DNA from 2 places in the Paenibacillus sp. GCM10023252 genome. Region 2 is predicted to be linked to the other one. Evidence: riboswitches for the same ligand, from Rfam matches in the RefSeq annotation. Region 2 holds a riboswitch; the other holds the start of a gene.
The links. Region 2 has a riboswitch for cobalamin ahead of ACFO9Q_RS00655 (ABC transporter substrate-binding protein). Riboswitches for the same ligand answer to the same signal wherever they lie in the genome.
Positions count from the first base shown of each region.

Region 1: it holds a riboswitch for cobalamin, as region 2 does, so the genes downstream of both, nrdI (class Ib ribonucleoside-diphosphate reductase assembly flavoprotein NrdI) here and ACFO9Q_RS00655 (ABC transporter substrate-binding protein) in region 2, are expected to answer to the same signal.

Region 1 covers NZ_JBHSHW010000009.1:528,123-537,719, reverse strand. Annotated here, with positions in the region: gene ACFO9Q_RS08190 (DUF2164 domain-containing protein) at 1-228, opposite strand, end outside; gene ACFO9Q_RS08185 (PhzF family phenazine biosynthesis protein) at 225-1,085, opposite strand; gene ACFO9Q_RS08180 (hypothetical protein) at 1,082-1,513, opposite strand; gene ACFO9Q_RS08175 (GyrI-like domain-containing protein) at 1,578-2,033, opposite strand; gene nrdF (class 1b ribonucleoside-diphosphate reductase subunit beta) at 2,193-3,149, opposite strand; gene nrdE (class 1b ribonucleoside-diphosphate reductase subunit alpha) at 3,196-5,280, opposite strand; gene nrdI (class Ib ribonucleoside-diphosphate reductase assembly flavoprotein NrdI) at 5,267-5,626, opposite strand; cobalamin riboswitch at 5,765-5,997, opposite strand; gene ACFO9Q_RS08155 (hypothetical protein) at 6,078-6,548, opposite strand; gene ACFO9Q_RS08150 (hypothetical protein) at 6,689-6,895, shown strand; gene nagA (N-acetylglucosamine-6-phosphate deacetylase) at 6,993-8,186, opposite strand; gene ACFO9Q_RS08140 (thymidine kinase) at 8,332-8,916, shown strand; gene ACFO9Q_RS08135 (class I SAM-dependent DNA methyltransferase) at 9,002-9,597, opposite strand, start outside.
Region 2 covers NZ_JBHSHW010000001.1:131,614-141,210, reverse strand. Annotated here, with positions in the region: gene ACFO9Q_RS00685 (hypothetical protein) at 1-551, shown strand, start outside; partial or broken gene ACFO9Q_RS00680 (VOC family protein) at 613-802, opposite strand; partial or broken gene ACFO9Q_RS00675 (transcriptional regulator) at 838-1,035, opposite strand; gene ACFO9Q_RS00670 (heavy metal translocating P-type ATPase) at 1,149-3,392, shown strand; gene ACFO9Q_RS00665 (sulfite exporter TauE/SafE family protein) at 3,478-4,167, shown strand; gene ACFO9Q_RS00660 (FixH family protein) at 4,180-4,623, opposite strand; cobalamin riboswitch at 4,773-5,012, shown strand; gene ACFO9Q_RS00655 (ABC transporter substrate-binding protein) at 5,196-6,185, shown strand; gene ACFO9Q_RS00650 (FecCD family ABC transporter permease) at 6,198-7,235, shown strand; gene ACFO9Q_RS00645 (heme ABC transporter ATP-binding protein) at 7,232-8,029, shown strand; gene cobT (nicotinate-nucleotide--dimethylbenzimidazole phosphoribosyltransferase) at 8,173-9,237, shown strand; gene cobU (bifunctional adenosylcobinamide kinase/adenosylcobinamide-phosphate guanylyltransferase) at 9,245-9,597, shown strand, end outside.

The DNA of each region.
Region 1 (9,597 bases), on a different contig from region 2:
CGCGAATAACTCGTCCTCCATGGACATGACCCGCTCCATCACCGTCTTGCGAGCATCCTTGATCGCTTCATTGTACACATAAGGTCCAAGCTCAGCCAGCATATAGTCCAGCAGCTGCTCAGCAGCAATTGAACCAATGGATTCCGACCGTTCCTCTTCGAAAAAAACCTGAATCCGCTCAGTCAAGGCGCTCCTCTCCTGAATCGATAGCTTCACTTGCATCGTCATCTCCCCAGCCCCGCTCTCAACTGACCTTCTACTACCGTCACTGCTTGCCCTAACAGATAGACTCGCTCACCCGCCAGCTCCACCTTCACGACTCCGCCTCGCTGTGAGGCTTGGTAGCCTGTCATCTTGTCCTGGCGGAGCTTCTTCGCCCAGTAAGGCGCCAGCGCGCAGTGGGCCGATCCTGTAACAGGATCTTCATTCACTCCAGTCGCTGGATAGAAGGCACGTGATACGAAGTCGTACTCCGCGCTGGATGATCGGCTCGTTACGATCAGGCCTCTAGCGTCCAGCCTGCTAATGAGAGACCAATCCGGCTTGAGCGCGCGGAGGGTCTCTTCACTGTCAATCTCTGCTACATAATCCATCTCGTTGCGTCCTACATATCTCGGTATGAGCCCAAGGCCTTGAATGAGCTCCTCTGGTGTGCGAACAGGCTGAGGAGGGAGCGAAGGGAAGTCCAGCTTCACCCAGCCGGATAGACCGGTCTCTCCAGGCTGGCCATTCTCTACGATTCGTTCAGGCTCTCCAGACTGCCCGAGCTGCTCCGCATACAGCCAGCCGCTCTTCGTGAAGAACTTCGCTGCAGTCCCTCTCTCTAATCGGCCTGTCTCCCATAGCATATGAGCGCTTGCGAGCGTAGCATGACCGCACAGGTCCACCTCGGCCTCCGGAGTGAACCAGCGGAGTTCATAGCCTTCTTCTCTCTGAACGAGGAATGCCGTCTCCGATAGATTCATCTCAGCAGCTACCTGCTGCATCCAGCTCTCCTCTTGCGGAGCTGGAAGCAAGCAGACTGCTGCCGGATTGCCGCGGAAGGCGGTGTTCGTGAACGCATCTACTATATATATCGGTATCATGTTGAAGTTCTCCACCTCTGCTTATAGAATAGGGCAAGCGATGCTCCATAGAGGAGATGACCGCCGAGCCAATAGACAAGTGCTTCCACATCCGAGAGTGAAGGCGTTCGATCAGACAGCGGAGTGAGTGTGAACCAAGTGAATACGCCGACCAGCAATCCCAGCAGCACACCACATCCCGCCGGCCTCAGGCTCCAATCGGCAGCCTTCATATATAGAATACCCAGTGGAAGCGATACCGCTAAGTGGAGCAGGAACTCCTGCCATTCCGCCAGTCGATCAGGCAGTCCCGGTACGAAGTCAATGTTGAGGAGCAGCGTATAGACCTTCGCGCCGGTCACCTGCTGTATGCCTCTTAGCAGCAGCCCTAGACCGATTCCCCCAACCAAGCCTGCGAGCAGACCCTGCTTCACAGCTCTTCGATCCAAGTCTATCCCCCCTTATAGCACGAAGGCCTGCCAGCGAACCGGCAGACCCCCGTGCAGTACAACCTTATTCGTCTCTTAGAGGAATGAGCAGCTCTACCGGCTCCTCCTCCAGATGTTGTTCATCAATGTAGAAGATCTCAATGGCGACCGCATTCTCTTGCTTCTGAAGTCTCATCTCATTCATCCAAGCATGAAGCTGCTCATAGCCCTCGCCGATTCGCTTGTTGGAGCAAGCAGCCATCGCATAGCGATGCTCTGGAATCGTGAACTGCACCATACCTTCGGGCACCTCGCCGAGCTGCAGCACCTCATAGCATGCCCAGTAAGTAGCGAATACTTCATTGCCGAAGTAAGGACTGTACAGAACCGGAAGCTTCACGGCGCCATCCAGCTCATGCTTGCGGGCCAAGAACTCGCTCTGCAGCCGAATGGCTTCATCCGGTAAGGTCGAGTAAGGTCCACTGTAGCTGATACCAACCAGATGCAGGGCTGGCTTCGTAATGACGGAGCAGTTTTCCAAGAGCAATTCCTCCTTCAGTCAGGTCAGGACGTTCTGGCGTAAGGATGAGCGGCATGTGTTGTCCTTAGTGTATCATGATCTCCCCCATTAAGGAATGACCTTCCAGACAAAAAAAAGACGATCAAGCATCTCTCTGCCTGACCGTCATCCGCAACTACTCTAGAAGTTAAAAACAAAGTCCTCGTCATTCAATTGCTCGACATGGATCGTCCGCACGTAGCCATTGCCCTTCTTCGAGAAGAAGTCATGCTGCTTCGTATGCGTGCTGATGCCGTTGAAGACGATCGGGTTAACCGGCTCTTCCTCGAAGTGCGGGTCGAAGCCCAGATTCATGAGCGCCTTGTTCGCATTGTAGCGGACGTAAGCCTTCACTTCATCCTGCAGGCCGATCGGGCTGTAGATCGCATCCGTATATTCCACTTCATTGTCGTAGAGCTCGAGTAGAAGCAGGGTTAATTGCTGCTTCAGCTCGGCCTGCTCCTCTACCGTGAATTCCGCGAACAGCTCCTGCGCGAGCACACCGACGTATAGCCCGTGAATACTCTCATCACGAAGAATGAGGTCGATAATCTCACCGCTGCTCGTCATCTTCCCTTGGCCGGCCAGATAGAGCGGGTAGAAGAAGCCGCTGTAGAACAGGTAGCTCTCGAGGAACACGGAAGCCGCCATCGCCTTGTACAGCTCCTTCGTATTCGAGATACCGGTATACCAAGAGGAGATCAGCTTCGCCTTCTTCTGCAGCTGCTCATTCGTCTCGACCCACGAGAATATCCCGTCGATCTCTTCTGTAGACGCGAGTGTGGTGAAGATACTGCTGTAAGACTTCGCATGGATCTGCTCCATCATCGACATGAAGGACAGAACGGCCTTGCGCTGCAAGCCGTCCACATGCTCCAGAATCTTCGGCATACCGACGCCGCCTTGAATCGTATCGAGCAGCGTCAGTCCGCCCAGCACCTTCTTGTATACTTCACGCTCGGTGTCGCTCATCTCCATCCAGTCCATCTTGTCATCGGACAATGGAATCTCTTCATCCGTCCAGAACTGCATCACATTCTGCTGCCAGAAGGTCAGCGTGAAGTCATCATCCGGACGGTTCCAGTTCACTGCTCTCATTAATGGTTAGGCTCCTTCGTAACAGGGGGCGGGGCTCCCTGGCATATTAGACCGCGCAGCTTGTGCACTCTTCCACAGACAGGCGCTTCGTTCTCGTATAATAGAGCGACTTCAGGCCGCGCTGTGCCGCATAGATATAGAACCGGGCCAGCTCGCGTGTCGTTACATTACTGTTCACGTGCAGGACAGTCGAGATCCCTTGGTCCACATGCTGTTGAATCTCGGCGATCAGGTCAATTAGCTTGAACTGATCGATGTTATACGCTGACTTATAGTAGAAGTAGTTATCCTGCGATAGGAACGGCATCGGATAATACGTCGTTGAATTGGCATACGTTCTGGTCTCGATATGCTCGACAATCGGCATGACGCTGGAAGTTGCGTTCTGAATGTACGAGATGCTCTGCGTAGGCGCGATAGCCAGACGGTAGGCGTGGTATAGACCATGCTTCTGCACCTGCTCCTTCAGCGCTGCCCAATCCTGAGGAGACGGAATGTCCATCCCTTCGAACAGCTCCTGGACGCGAGCGGTCTTCGGGCGGAAGTCCTGCTCGATGTAACGAGTGAAGTAAGTGCCCTTCGCATATTCCGAGCGTTCGAAGTCCTTGAAGCTGCGGCCGCGCTCACGCGCGATCTCCATGCTCTTCTCCAGAGAATAATAATTCATCATCATGAAGAAGACGCCGGCGAAGTCCTTCGCTTCTTCACTCTCGTAAGCAATCTTGTTCTTCGCGAGGTAGCCGTTCAGGTTCATCGCACCAAGGCCGACGGAATGAAGCTCTTCATTCGCCTTGCGCACGCCTGGTGCATTGTCGATTGTCGACAGATCGCTGACGGTCGTGAGCGCTTCGATACCGACCTTGACGGAATCCTTCACTTGGCGGCGCTCCATGACATTCACGATGTTCAGCGAAGCCAGGTTGCAGCTAATATCGCGGTTAATCACATCATCCATGCCATAGTCGTGAATGACCGATGTCTCCTGCAGCTGGAAGATCTCCGTGCACAGATTGGACATCTTCACCATGCCGATATCCTTCAGCGCATGAACGCTGTTCGCGTTCGACTTGTTCATAATATACGGGTAGCCGGACTCGAGCTGGACAGAAGCGATCTTCGTCAGCATGTCACGAGCGTTCATAATCGTCTTCTTCGTCACCTTGTCGTTCGCCAGCAGCTCATCGTACATCGCATCCATGTCCATATCGTCGAGATGCATGTTGTATGCCTTCTGAATGGAGTGAGGTCCGAATACGACCAGCGGCTTGTTCTGAGCGGCCAGCTCGTAGAACTTGTTAGGTACAATAAGACCGATAGACAGCGTCTTGATCCGAGTCTTCTCATCTGCGTTAATCTTCTTGCAATCGAGGAACTCCATAATGTCCCATCCGAAAATATTATAATAAGCAGCGCCAGAGCCCTTGCGCTGGCCCATCTGATCCGCATAGGAGAACGCATCCTCCATCAGCTTAAGAACCGGCATAATGCCCTTGGCTGCACCTTCAACGCCCTTAATTGGCTCTCCGCGTCCGCGCAGCTTCGATAGATTGACGGCTACGCCGCCGCCAATCTTGGACAGCTGCATGCAGGTGCCTAGAATGTAGTTGATCGAATTAAGAGAGTCATCCATCTCCAGCAGGAAGCAGGAGACCATCTCGCCGCGGCGGCTCTTCCCTGCGTTCAGGAAGGTAGGCGTCGCCGGCTGCAGACGCTGATCAATCATCGCCTGAGCAATGCGAAGCGCCTTGTCTGCGTCTCCTTCGCCAAGACTTAGAGCAACGATGGCTACACGCTCGGAATACTTCTCCAGGTACTGCGTCTTGTCATTCGTCTTCATCGCATAATCCTTGTAGAACTTGGAAGCGGCCATATACGACTCGAATTGGAAGGAAGAGCTTGCCGTAAGCGTGAATACCGCATCCACCTGCTCGTGGGTGTAACGCTCGTACACGTTGTCGTAATAGTCGTTGGCAATCAGATAGTCCAGCTTCTCCTGCAGAGAAGCGAACTTCACGCTCTTCTCCTCGACTTCGGCCATGAACGCCTCTACTGCTTCCTTGTCCTTATCTAGTTGATAGAAGCCGTCAGCTCCACGCTGCATTAGCTGGTTGTTGAGTTCAATATGCTTCAATTGTCCGCACCCTCTCCACGAAACGCTCCGTATCCTGGCTCGTTCCGGATAATTCAAACTTAAGTAACACAGGGACATCGTACTGCTGGGCAATCGTGTCCGCACTCTTCGCGAAGCCTGCTCCCCAATTGCGGTTGCCGCTTGCGGAGACGCCGCGCATCATCCCGTGGTTGTTGCGCAGGAATGAAGCGACCTTCTCGGGCACCTGGCCGAAGCCTGTCGTATAGGTAATTAGAACGAAGGGTTCATCGACAGATTCCGACTCTTCAATTGGAACGGAACGCATATTCAGCTTGTTCACGAATCGCTTCACATTGCCTGTCTTCGAGTCATAGACAACCAGCATACTCTTCTCCCCTAACTATATGTAGCAATGAAAAAGCGCGCCTGACTGATCTCTCATTAGTCAGATGCGCTTGGTTAACGAGATGGGTAAAAAACCTCATCATCTAGTATCGCGCAATTCCCCTAGATCCCGTAGGTGAATCGTGTCTGGCACTGGGGCAGGTCTCCTGGCTTCAGGCTCATCATTCTGCTCTTCCTTCCCGGCTGATATAGATATCGGCCAGTGGCTCGCTTCAGAAGCAGAACTCCTCTGTTACAGTGGCGGGAACCGCGCCCGGTATTGCACCGGGACTTCCCTATTAAGTCATTGTCCTCTCAGGCTGCGATTAGTAGAAGGTTAGAGAGGGCTGACACCCCAATACATCAATATGTAGTTGATGAAGTTGATTTTACATCAAGATATAGGTCTCGTCAATGCGTAATATCGTTAGCTGAGATGTATATCTGGAAGATTATTGCTGAGCTTGAGAGCTCTGATTACGCTTGAACCAAGCGAGTAATTCGCTTCTTCCCGCGCCAGGGAAGGCAATTCGGATTGGCCTCACCGCTCTGTCCTTCAGCTTAATCTCCACGAAGTATCTGGTAAAATTAACGTTGCTAAACTGCTCAAACGCATACTCTGTTCCATCCAAGCTAAGGGTCCTGCCGTCCATCGTCAGCTTGCGGCTGCTTCTGGTCTCCTTCACTATCCGCAAGCCTAGATAACCAATGACGATGATGAGAAGGGCATAGATGATTAACCTCAGTGATCCGAAGTCTAGAAGCCTGTTCAGGACAGAGACTCCTATGCTTAGAATAGAAATGCTAGAGATATACTTGGCAAGCACAAAAGGATAAGTAAACGCATAGGTGTCCGACGGCTCTTGTTGTTCATTCTGAGGGGGCAGGCCGTGCTTATCTTCATGGGTCTTATTCGACAGCATCCTTGTCTCTTCGCCTCCCTCTGTATGAGTCTTAAGTATGATACTCACTTTTCGTACACTCGACTATTTTAGCAGATGAGCCTATGATGGGATAGTAGCTTTTTTTGGACAAAATGAGAGAAAGGAGGTTGACAGAACAGATGAATAGCGCTATGTCGAACGAACAAGCAAGAGCCGCTCTTGAGAAACTGGCTGAGGCTGCCGGTTATCCTATTCCTGAGCTGATGACCTATATGGACGAACTGGTGAAGGAGAACGAGCGTCTGCGGCACAGGCTTCGAACCGCCTCGGCACGAGGAACAGCCGCGAATATGAATTCGCGGCTCATGGATGCGCTGCGGGAGTAACAGGCTTGCGAGGCCGTATAGGCCGCTGCGCTGAGTGCGGGCCTATCGGCTGTGTGCTCCACGAGCCATCGCGGCGGCCTCTCCCGCAGCGGATGGCCTACCCGAGCTGCGCGGAATAGACACACCTTCCTCTAACATACGTAGATTGCACATAGTGGTCTGCACTCAGCAAGACGAAGTCCGCGTCCATCCCGACCTGCAGCGAGCCCTTGCGGTCCGCACAGCCCGCCTGGCGGGCTGGATTGGACGTGAAGGCAGGCAGCACCTGCTCGAGCGGCTTGCCTGTCCAAGTGAGCACATTGCGCAGAGCCGCATCCATCGTAAGTGTGCTGCCTGCAAGATTGCCGCCCTCCATCAGCTCCGCTCTGCCGTCACTTACCCTAATCGGAAGATCGCCAAGGAAGTAACCCTCCCCGTCCGGACACCCTGCAGCTACGATAGCATCGGTAATGCAGACGACAGTGCTGGCTGGCTTCGTTCGGAATACATACTCGATAATCTCAGGTGTGCTGTGAATGCCATCACAGATGAGCTCCACAGTCAGCTGATCGAGCATCAGAGCAGATCCGGCTACACCCGGCTCCCGATGATGCAGCGGGCTCATGCCGTTGAACAGATGAGTCACATGGCTGGCTCCCCGCTGGACGGCTTCCGCAACATGACGGTAGCCGGCATCGGAATGTCCGATCGACACGGTGACTCCCTCCGAGGCGAGATACGGAATCGCTTCTCCTGCATGCTCAAGCTCTGGAGCGATCGTCAGCAGGCGAATGTGCCCCTTAGCTGCTTCCAGATACGCGGTGACGGCTTCGAGACGAGGGGTCTGCATATGGAGAGGGTTCTGAGCGCCGCAGCGCTTAGGACTGAGGAACGGCCCCTCCAGATGGATGCCGATTGCTTCGGCTCCAGTCATGCCCTGCTCGATCTGTTCAGCCGCTGCTTGCAATGCAGCCTTCAGCACCTTGTCATTCGACGTAAGCGTAGTCGCGAGGAACGACGTTGTACCATGCGCCGCATGGAACCGGCTCATTCCGTCAAGGCTGACCTTGTCCTCCGCTGCCTTCATCATGTCGTACCCTCCGCCGCCATGCACGTGCACATCCACGAAGCCAGGAAGGAGCAGTCTGCCCTCTGCATCAATTGTGGTCGTATCAGGCTCAACTGCAGCGCCTTCTGCGCTAATTCGGGCAATCATACCGTCCTTTATGACCATAACTCCCCTATGAATAATCCCTTCAGGGGTATAGATATTGGCATTAATAATAGCCATGCTGTTATGCACTTGACTCATAAGATTAGCTCCTTCCGAACGCTCGATTACATCCCCATATTGTACACGACCGCCTCTTTTTCGGCAAAAAGAGGCTCTCTGCTCTTTTGTTCCGCTCCATCTTCCACTACAATAAGGACTGAACAGATTCGAAGGGACGATGGAAGTGGCACAATTATTTTTCAAGTACGGAGCAATGAACAGCGGTAAGTCTATTGAGATACTGAAGGTCGCTCATAATTATGAGGAGCAGAACAAGCATGTTGTTATTTTCACCCCGGCTATAGATAATCGAGATGAGATCGGCTATGTCAGTTCGCGAATCGGTGTGCGGCGGCAAGCCATTCCGATCTACGATGATACCGATATCTTCGCCATTGTACAGGGGCATACCCCTAAGCCTTCCTGTGTGCTTATCGATGAATGCCAGTTCCTGAAGAAGGAATGTATCGCGCAGCTGGTTCGGATCGTCGATGAGCTGAATGTGCCGGTCATGGGCTTCGGTCTGAAGAATGACTTCCAGAACAAGCTGTTCGAGGGCAGCGAGCATATGCTCCTCTATGCCGACAAGATCGAGGAGATGAAGACGATCTGCTGGTTCTGCGAGCGCAAGGCGACGATGACGCTGCGGACGGCCGAAGGCAAGCCGGTGTATACCGGAGAGCAGATTCAAGTGGGCGGCAATGAGAGCTACTTCCCGGTATGCCGGAAGTGCCATGCGAATCCACCTCTGGATGAGCTCATGAGTTAGCTGGATTGCAAGAACAGGCTGCATAACGCGCCCTTAGGGACGGGTTGTGCAGCCTGTTTTTTTTTTGATCAATAATGACAATAGATCACTTCACAGCGGCAAAGAATAGTCGCTCCGCATGTGGACTAGGCTCCTGGAGCTGGAAGTCCGCGTAGCGGTCAACCGTCCGGAAGCCCGCTCGCAGCAGCGCTGCAGTGATCCACTCGGGGTCATAGGCACGCTGGATGTGGATCTCCTCGAACCGTTCGTACTTGGAACCGCTGTCTCTCGCGAATATAGTAAGATGATGTTCAATCTCCACGCGGTCCTCGTCGAAGTCGCACGTCCATATATAGGCCACATCACGCTCGTCCAGAATGAAGGGCTGCTCTTCGGCATAACGTACGAGCTGCTTCGGGGGATGGACGTCGAATAGGAAGACACCGCCATCCTTCAAGTTCGCAGCTGTAGCCTGGAAGGCAGCTTCCACATCCTCGTGCTCTGTCAAGTAATTCACACAATCGCAGAAGGAGACTACCGCGTCTACTGGCTCAGGCAGCTCCCAATCCCGCATGTCCTGCTGCAGCCACCGAATGGATCCGGCCTGATGGCGCATCATCTGTTGGGAAGACCCGTCCCACTTGCTCCTGGCGACACTCAGCATATCGGCAGATAGATCAATGCCGTATACCTTAAGGCCTG
Region 2 (9,597 bases):
TGACCGATCTCCGAGCAAGGATGAATATACAGACTGCGCTTCTCGAGCTGGATGACGATGCCTTGAGCAACGCGTGCATCAGTCCTGTCATTGACCTGTACAAGGAGCACCAGGCACAGAATCCGGACTTGATTGAGCAGCTGTTCCTCAGGTTGACGAAGGGGCAGCTTGCCCTGTTTGCTTACCGGTCGTTATATAATCACGCCAGGAATTCCTTGTCCGAGTTCTATTGGTGGAGCGCTTATTACTATGCACAGCCAGATCGCTGGAGAGGGCTGCTGCGCAGCCTTCAATTCTGGGGTGAGAGCGCGATGCTTCATGCCATAGGAGAGGTCGAGCAGGAGCTGCAAGGTAGAGGCTATTCAAGGACGCTGGAAGGCTTCAACGTGTATGAGGCGGACCTGGAGCAGGATGCAGAGCTGCGTGCAGCCTTCAGCAGCCTTCAACAGAAGTTCAACCTTGCCTCTCCGCTTATACTCGCGAGCATAGGTGCATACATCAGATTACATCCTGAGGAATTCATGAAGCCTCAGGATTCTAGCACGGTTTAGTCCTCATATGCGGAGTTGCCCTCTAAGGTAATGATAGACCATAGAGGGCAGCTCCATTTTTTTATTTCTCCACCATCTGAATGTGGTTGCCGCATGTGTCATCGAAGAGCGCTATGGTGAGTTCGCCCATTGTGGTCGGCTCCACCCGTGAACTTCACGCCCTTCTCCAACAATCGTCTATACTCGGAATGAATATCTGCAATTCCCAACATTGTTGCCGGGATACCATCCGCGGAGATTTTCTGCTGATACAGCGATCACATTCGTCCTGAATGGTTCCTAACCGTTACTCTACCCACCTCTTCAACAAGTTCTCAAGAAGTTCATTGTTGAAAATAACGACTCGATACTTATCCCTCCTCGTCAACTATACAAGACCTGCTTCTTCCAGTGCAGCAATATGCTTAGCTATCTCCTGTCGCGTAATAGATAGATCGTGCTTCGTAATGAGACGGATCGTAAGCTCGTATAACGTCTGCTTGTTAACATTCACAACCTCCAATCATGCTTACCCCTCCTGCCACATATAGTGTATTGCAGGACAACTAGTCGCAAGGAACCTTCGAGCGGCCTGAGAAGCGGGTGAAGCAAGTGAGTATGAATACAGACTCCACGGTGCAGGTCATAGATCTCCAGCTGCAAGGAATGAGTTGCACCGCATGTGCGGCTCGAATTGAGAAGTCGCTGCGTCGAATGGAAGGGGTCGAAGCCGTATCGGTCTCCTTCCCGGCACGTACGGCTTGGGTGCAATATCAGCCGGCAATTGTCGAGCAGAGTCAGATGATTAGCCAGATTGGCAAGCTTGGCTTCCATGCGGCTGTCCCGGAGTCAGGAAGGAGCAGTCTGCAGCAGGAGCTGAAGTCGCTTCGGCTCCGCCTCTGGCTGTCCATCCTGCTGACCCTTCCGCTGCTAGCCTCCATGACTCACCATTATGAATGGCTGTCGGCTATTCCAGTACCACAGCTATTGCTGCAGCCCTGGCTCCAGCTTGCTCTGGCGACTGTGGTTCAGTTCGCTGTCGGCATGCCCTTCTACTTCGGAGCGTATCATGCACTGAGACAGCGCGCTGCGAATATGGACGTGCTGGTGGTGATTGGGACGACAGCAGCCTATCTCTATAGTCATTATATGGTGGTGACCGGAGGGCTTGGCACGGATAGGGGGGGACATGAACTTCCGCTATACTTCGAGACGTCGGCCGTTGTCATTACAGCCGTGCTCCTGGGCAAGTATCTCGAAGGTGCGGCATCGAGCAGAGCTCAGCAGGAAGTCGACGGGTATCATAAGCTGCTTAATCATATGGTGACGGTTGAACGAGCAGGCCAGCATGAGCAGATCCGGGCGGCATTCGTTCGGGAAGGTGATATCGTCATCGTGGAGGCTGGAGAGACCATTGCAGTGGATGGCATTGTACTGAGCGGTTCTGCAGATGTGCTCGAGGCGTTGTTGACTGGAGAATCCTTACCCGTGTTGAGAAAAAACCCAAACCGCGTCCTAGCAGGAACCGAAGCGATTAGCGGCAGCCTTCGCATACGTACGATCGCAGCAGGGGAAGGGACGCTTATCAGCCGGATTAGCGAGCTCGTGAAGCAGGCGCAGGCGTCCAAGAGCGAGCTCGGACGCCAGGTAGACCGGGTGGCGGGCTGGTTCGTGCCCGCCATGCTAGTCTGTGCAGCGCTCACCTTCGTGCTGTGGTGGGCACTGCTGGACCCTGGCAATACGGCACATGCCTTCGTCTGTGCCATCGCAGTCATGCTCGCCGCATGTCCCTGCGCAATGGGGCTCGCAGCTCCCATCTCCCTCGTCATCGCCTCTGGCAAGCTGGCGAAGAGGGGGATCATAGTGAAGGACGCGGGAGCACTTGAGCGCCTGTCGCGAATGGATACGCTAGTCGTTGACAAGACGGGGACACTGACAGAGGGTAAGCCGGTCGTAAGCGGCATCTATACAGAGATGCCGGGCGGACGCCAAGCGCTGCTCCGTCTAGCCGCTGCGGCGGAGCTGCAATTACAGCATCCGCTGGCGAAGGCGATTGCTGCAGCTGCAGCGGATGCCGGCTTAGTGCCTCCTACTGCCGAGCATACACAGACGATTCCGGGCAAGGGAGTAGCTGCGCGCATAGGCGGCAAGCGAATCGGTATTGGCAATGCAAGGCTCGCGGCAGAGCAAGGCTGGACTGTGGGCGGAGGGATTCATGCCTTCGCACAGAGCAGGGAATCAGCGGGGCAGACCGTCCTATTCGTCGCTGAAGAAGGTCGCTGTATGGGTTCAATTGCTCTAACCGATCGAGTGAAGCTGTCCTCTATTCAAGCGGTCAAGCAGCTGAGGAGAGATGGAATTACCGTCATGCTGGCTACGGGAGATCATCCTGCTCCTGCACTTGCTGCAGCTAAGGCTGCGGGCATCGGACAGCTGCATGCATCCATGCTGCCGGAAGGGAAGCTAGCGCTCATTCAGCAGCTCAAGGCGGAAGGGCGGAGAGTCGGGATGGCGGGTGATGGCTGGAACGACGCTCCTGCTCTGGCTGCAGCAGATATCGGACTTGCGATGGGAGACGGGACGGATGCGGCTCTGAGCGCCGGCCACTTGACGCTCGTGAAGTCGCGACTTACTGCAATTCCTGAAGCCCTTCAGATTAGCCGGCTGACCCTTCGCAATATTAGAAGCAACCTCATGTTCGCGCTCTTGTACAACATTATGATTATTCCGTTCGCAGCGGCAGGGTTATTGGAGCCTTGGATGGCTGGGACCGCCATGGCACTCAGCTCGGTGTCGGTCGTCGGCAACGCGCTGCGGCTGAGCGGACAGATCGACCGGATGGACCGCAGGTGGCTGACATGATGGTGCAGCTTATGAGCCATGTTGTCGTAACTGAACAGCTAGACTGTCTGATCGACCGGATGGACCGCAGGTTCAGGTGGCTGACATGATACTGGAGCAATGGGGTCTAGTTGTCGTAACCGGCTTGCTCAGCGCGCCGCATTGCATCGGCATGTGCGGAGGGATTGTGTCCTCCGTCTCCCTGCAGTCGAGGGCAAGCATCATGCGTACGACACTGCTCTACAATGTGGGAAGAGTCACGTCCTACACGGTGCTTGGTGTGCTCATGGGGCTTGCCGGCTCGTTCCTGGACTTGGCGGGGAGATTAGCGGGACTGCAAGGAGCAGCCTCCATCCTGGGCGGGCTGCTCCTGCTGCTCTGGCTATGGCGGCGGTTCCAGCTTCCGCTGATGCATGGGTTATCGGCCTTCCTGCACAAGAGGCTGGCCGTCCCAGAGCAGCCTATCAAGCTTACTAAGCGGCAGGAGAGCCTCCACCTCTTGCTGACCGGCCTTGCCTTCGGTTATCTGCCCTGCGGATTAACCTACGCGATGCAGATGAACGCAGCAGCAACCGGCTCCCCTTGGCAAGGAGGAGCTGTCATGGCGCTGTTCGGCCTAGCGACCTTCCCGGCGCTTGCAGCAGCCAGCTTCATTGCCGCTTATGCCGGCAAGCGCTGGCGGCGCTTCATGCGCCGTGCAGGAACGATAAGCGCCGCAGCAGTAGGCGTGCTGTCGATCCTGCGAGGGCTCGCCGCGAATGGCCTCATACCGAGCCTCACGCCTTGGCTCTGGTAGCATTAGCTGGAGTTAATGTACCGTCTTGAAGCGGCGAATCATAGTAGTTGACGTCCCATCCTGGCTCATAACCGATAGACTTGCAGACCAAGTGCCAGCCATGAGGGGAACACCCTCGCCGACATATACACCGGGTGAGGTCTCCTTCAGCTCCACGGCAACATTGCCGCATACCATTCCTACCATATCGAGCTTGCCCGCAATGACCGCTCCTTGCATAGGCTTGCCTTCGGAATTGACCATCCGTATGGTGAAGGTATTCGCCTCAAGCACCTTGGCCGGATAAGGTCCAATCGACCATTCTGCTCTCCAATCCCCAACTTGATGGGATGTCTTGGGGGGAGCATCCGTCTGGCTGCTCCTCATGAAGAAACTCCCTGCCCATGTACACAGGATGGCTGCCGCGAGGAGCAGCAGGACCGTCCGCCAGTTGAATCGTATGTTCCTTGTCAGCATGGCAATCCTCCTAGATCAAGTGCTCATCCCTAGTTACGTATGCGGAAGAGGAGCGAAGAAGAACTAAGCGAACAGGGCTGGACAGACCTGAGAAAGCGATGGTATAGTTACTACTGCACAATTACATAGTCATATAGATACAGGTGCTGATAGGAAGAGCAGTGGCAGGCGTTAGGCCCGTCATTCTCTCGTATTAGCTTAATAGGGAAGCCCGGTGTGAAGCCGGCACGGACCCGCCACTGTAAGGAGATTCCGGATGAAGACAGCCGTACGAGCTGCTTGTCCGGCAAGCGATGAGCACGAAGTCACTGGGCCTTTAGTTAGCCTGGGAAGACGCGAATTCGCGATAACTCTGAGTCAGGAGACCTGCCTGTATCCTTAACGCTTGAACCTACGTGGATTTAGGGAGGTGTTGGAAGCTGGCTTGCCCGCTATATTACTAGTGGGGGAGACCTGAATTCTGTTCAAGCAGACGTTTGAGCATTTCTGACACATGGACACATGGTCGGGGATGCTCTTTTTTTATTATGTTATGGTGCAAAAAAAATCAAAGTAGGAGTGTGCAACGGAACATGGTAAACTTGCAACTGAAGAACAAATTAGAGAAGACAGGACTCGCGATGCTGCTTGCTGTCATGATGGTCCTGCTGGCTGCTTGCGGCGCATCCAGCTCTAACGACAACCAAAATGAGGCAGTAAATAACGGCCCAGCTACCACGAACGCGGTTAACGAAGAGAAGGCTACCGTCTATCCGCTGACGCTTAAGGATGCTACGGATACGGAGCTTGTGTTCGATACCGCACCAACGAAGGTGGTGACGCTGGTGCCAAGTGAGACAGAAGTCATGTTCGCCATTGGAGCCGGGGATGTAGTCGTCGCCGTTGACGAGAACAGCAATTATCCAAGCGAGGCTGCTGCCTTGCCGAAGATAGGTAACATGACGACGAATATAGAAGCCGTTACGGCGCTTAATCCTGATCTGGTCGTCGCGTCCTCTTCCATGAATTCGGAGGCGATCGAGCAGCTGCGTGCCTTGAAGATTAAGGTATATGCTTCTGAACCGAAGACCTATGATGCCGTCATTGCCAAGGTGGAGACCATGGGCCAGATCATGGACAAGCAGGGTGAGGCAGCTAAGGTTGCGGAGCATATGAAGAGTGTCCAGCAGCAAGTGAATGATGCAGTGAAGGACGCTCCTAAGCGGAAGGTCTACCTGGAGTTCTCCCCGGGCTGGACGGTCGGCTCCGGTGAGTTCCTGGACGAGCTGCTGACGATGGCCGGGGGAGTTAATATTGCGGGCAGCAAGCCAGGCTGGTTCGAGGTAACACCTGAAGAGGTCATTGCACAGAATCCTGAAGTGATTCTCTATCCGAATATGAAGGCTGATCCTAACCCGATCGAAGAGGGCATCCTCAGCCGCCCAGGCTGGAGCGTCATCGCTGCAGTGAAGAACAAGCAGATGTTCGCTCTGACGGAGGATCCGCTCGTTCGTGTCGGACCGCGTCTGGCAGACGGACTGCTGGAGATGGCCAAGGCTATACATCCTGATTACATAAAGTAGGTAGGCATACAGATGAGACACAAACTATGGATATACGGAGGAGCAGCCATGCTCCTTCTTGCTGTTTCTATGATGGTGTCCCTGTCTATCGGTTCAGCGGGTATATCACTCGTTGATGTGTGGGGAATTCTCATTCACCAGCTGCCCGGTATGGACATCCCTGAAGGCAAGTGGTCTCCCGGAGAGATCGCTATCGTGACCCAGGTCAGGCTGTCACGTGTGCTGCTCGCTGTACTCGTCGGGGCTTGCTTGGCGCTTGCTGGGACCGGCTTCCAAGGGGTGCTGCGCAACCCGCTTGCAGATCCTTATACGCTGGGAGTTGCTTCGGGCTGCTCTGTCGGCGCAGCGTTTTTAATTTTGTTCGGATTTCAGGCGGCAATGGGAATGTGGACGATTCCTTTGGTTGCTTTTGCAACGGGGGTGGCGACCTTGCTTGGCGTATTCTGGCTCAGCCGTACGAGAGGCGCTATGCAGATCGAGACGCTCATTCTGTCCGGAGTTATTATGCAAGCATTCCTCGGCGCGTTCGTCTCCTTCATGGTGTCGATGTCGCAAGGGGTTGTGAACGAGATTCTATTCTGGCTCATGGGCTCTCTTGCCATGCGGAGCTGGGATAATGTCTATATGCTCGTTCCCTTCCTGCTTATTGGGATACCGCTGCTGCTGAGGTATGGGCAAGCGCTTAATCTGTTCGTGCTCGGTGAGCGGCATGCGGCCCATCTGGGCATTCGTGTCGAGCGGACGAAGCTTATTGTGTTAATCGGGTCAACGCTGCTTACGGCTGCAGCCGTCAGTGTGTCGGGGGTCATCGGCTTCGTTGGACTCGTCGTCCCACATCTGCTCCGACTGCTAGTTGGACCTGACTATCGGCTGCTCATCCCACTGTCTGCCATCGGCGGAGGAATATTCGTCCTGTGGGCAGATACGCTCGCGAGGATGGTGCTCTCTCCTAGAGAGATACCGCTTGGTGTCGTCACGGCGCTCATCGGGGCTCCATTCTTCGCCTATCTCCTCTATCGCCGGAAGCTGGAGCAAGGGGGCACATCATGATTGAAGCTCGTGATATCCGTCTGGACATTGAAGGGACAACCGTACTGAATGAACTGTCGTTCTCATTCCAAGCCGGGCGGATGTATGGTATTATCGGACCTAATGGCGCAGGCAAGTCCAGCTTGCTGCAGCTGTTGTCCGGGGTAGAGCAGCCGACTAGCGGACAGGTGCTGCTGAACGGGCGTCCGGCTTCGGACTATCCGCGCAAGGAACTGGCTCAGCGGCTAGCTGTCTTGCAGCAAGGAGGTCTTCCGCCGGTTGGCTTCACGGTGCGTGAAGTGGTTGCGATGGGGAGATATCCGTTCCAGAATTGGTTCGGAGATGAGCCCGGAGATCCAGAGCCTGCCATTCAGCACGCTCTTGAAGCGATGGGACTGCTAGCGCTGCAGCATCGCAGGATGGATCAGCTAAGCGGCGGAGAGAGACAGCGAGCTGCGCTGGCGAAGCTGATGGTTCAGAATCCGAAGGTGATTCTGCTGGATGAGCCTACCACTTATCTGGACATCGGCTATCAAGTGGGTCTGCTGGACACGGTGAGGCAGTGGCAGCGAGAGAGTGGGCTCACTGTTGTAGCGGTGCTTCATGACCTGAACTTAGCCTCCATGTATTGCGATGAGCTGATGGTGCTCCATGAAGGACGGGCTAAGGCGATCGGAACACCACACGAGGTGCTAACAGAGGCGATGATCAAGCAAGTGTACGGCACGGATACGGCTATTATCCTTCATCCTCAGCTTCATGTTCCGCAGGTCTTGCTGCAGACTAGAGGGGATACTGGCGGTAAGCCGTTCTAATGGCATGTTGTCCGGATGCCAGGGATAGGGTTAGTAGATTCATTGAATGACTAATTAGTAGAATAGTAGATTAATAGAACGGTAGATCATATTAGTAGATTGATGGATTAATAGATTACTAGCAGGGGAGATGTGAGTGGGGGATGAATGAGAATCAGTGCTTAAGACTGGCGCACGCTATTGGAGAGATAAGGCCGCTTGACGAAGAGATTGCGAGGCTTGCGGATCGGCATTCCGACGGATTAACGAAGCCGCCCGGCTCCTTAGGCAAGCTGGAAGCGATCGCCCGTCAGATTGCGGGAGCGACTGGACTGCTGTGGCCGGACCTGTCGAAGAAGGCGGTCATCGTGATGGCTGCGGATCACGGTGTCTGCGAGGAAGGCGTCAGTGCATTTCCACAGGAAGTAACACCGCAGATGGTGCTTAACTTCCTGAGCGGCGGCGCGGCAGTGAATGTGCTGGCCAGACAGGCGGGAGCTGATGTGTACTGTGTAGACATTGGGGTGAAGGGCGAGCTGGAGCATTCGGAGCTGACTACGCGGAAGGTGCGGAGCGGTACGGCGAACATGGCGAAGGGACCGGCAATGGACCGGGAAGAGGCGATACGGGCCATTCTGCATGGCGTCGAGATAGTTGACGAACTGTATGCGAAGGGCTATCGGCTGTTCGCGACAGGGGAGATGGGCATCGGCAATACGACCGCTAGCGCGGCAATTGCTGCTGTACTGACTGGTCTGAGTCCAGAGCAGACCGTTGGCCGCGGAACGGGAATTAACGATGAAGTATGGCTTCACAAGGTGCGAGTGGTGAGGCGTGCGATCGAGGTGAACCAGCCTGAAGCGGGCGATCCGTTCGATGTGCTCGGCAAGGTTGGCGGGCTTGAGATTGCAGGGCTAGTCGGCGTCATACTGGGTGCTGCTATGCATCGTTGTCCAGTCGTCATAGACGGCTTCATCTCCTCAGCTGCTGCTCTCGTCGCTTCCCGCTTGTCCGAGCATGCCGTCTCCTATATGATTGCATCTCATCTCTCTCAGGAGCAGGGTCATCTGAAGGTGATGGAATCGATAGGGCTAGCCCCGATGATTCAGCTGGATATGAGGCTTGGTGAAGGAACAGGAGCGGTGCTCTGCTTCCACTTCATTGACGCTGCAATGCTGCTCATGCAAGAGATGGCCACCTTCGAGAGCGCCGGCGTGTCCCGGTCGTAACGGCAATATGGCTATATTAATTACTGGAGGAGCACGAAGCGGGAAGAGCTCCTTCGCCGAACAGCTTGCGATGCGCAGCGCCTCGAGCGGAATCTATATCGCCACGAGTCGAGTGTGGGATCGTGAGATGGAGGATCGGATTGGCAAGCACAAGCAGGACCGGGAAGCCTCGGGCTTCCCCTGGGAGACGGTGGAGGAGCCGATGGAGCTGACCTCGCTGCTGAAGCAGCTGTCCGCCTTGCAGCAGCTGAAGATTGCTCGCGGAGAGCGGGCTTCGGTCGTGCTGGTGGACTGCTTAACGCTGTGGTTGTCCAATCAATTGCTCGAGCTGGAAGAGGATATAGGAGCGGATTCAGATCT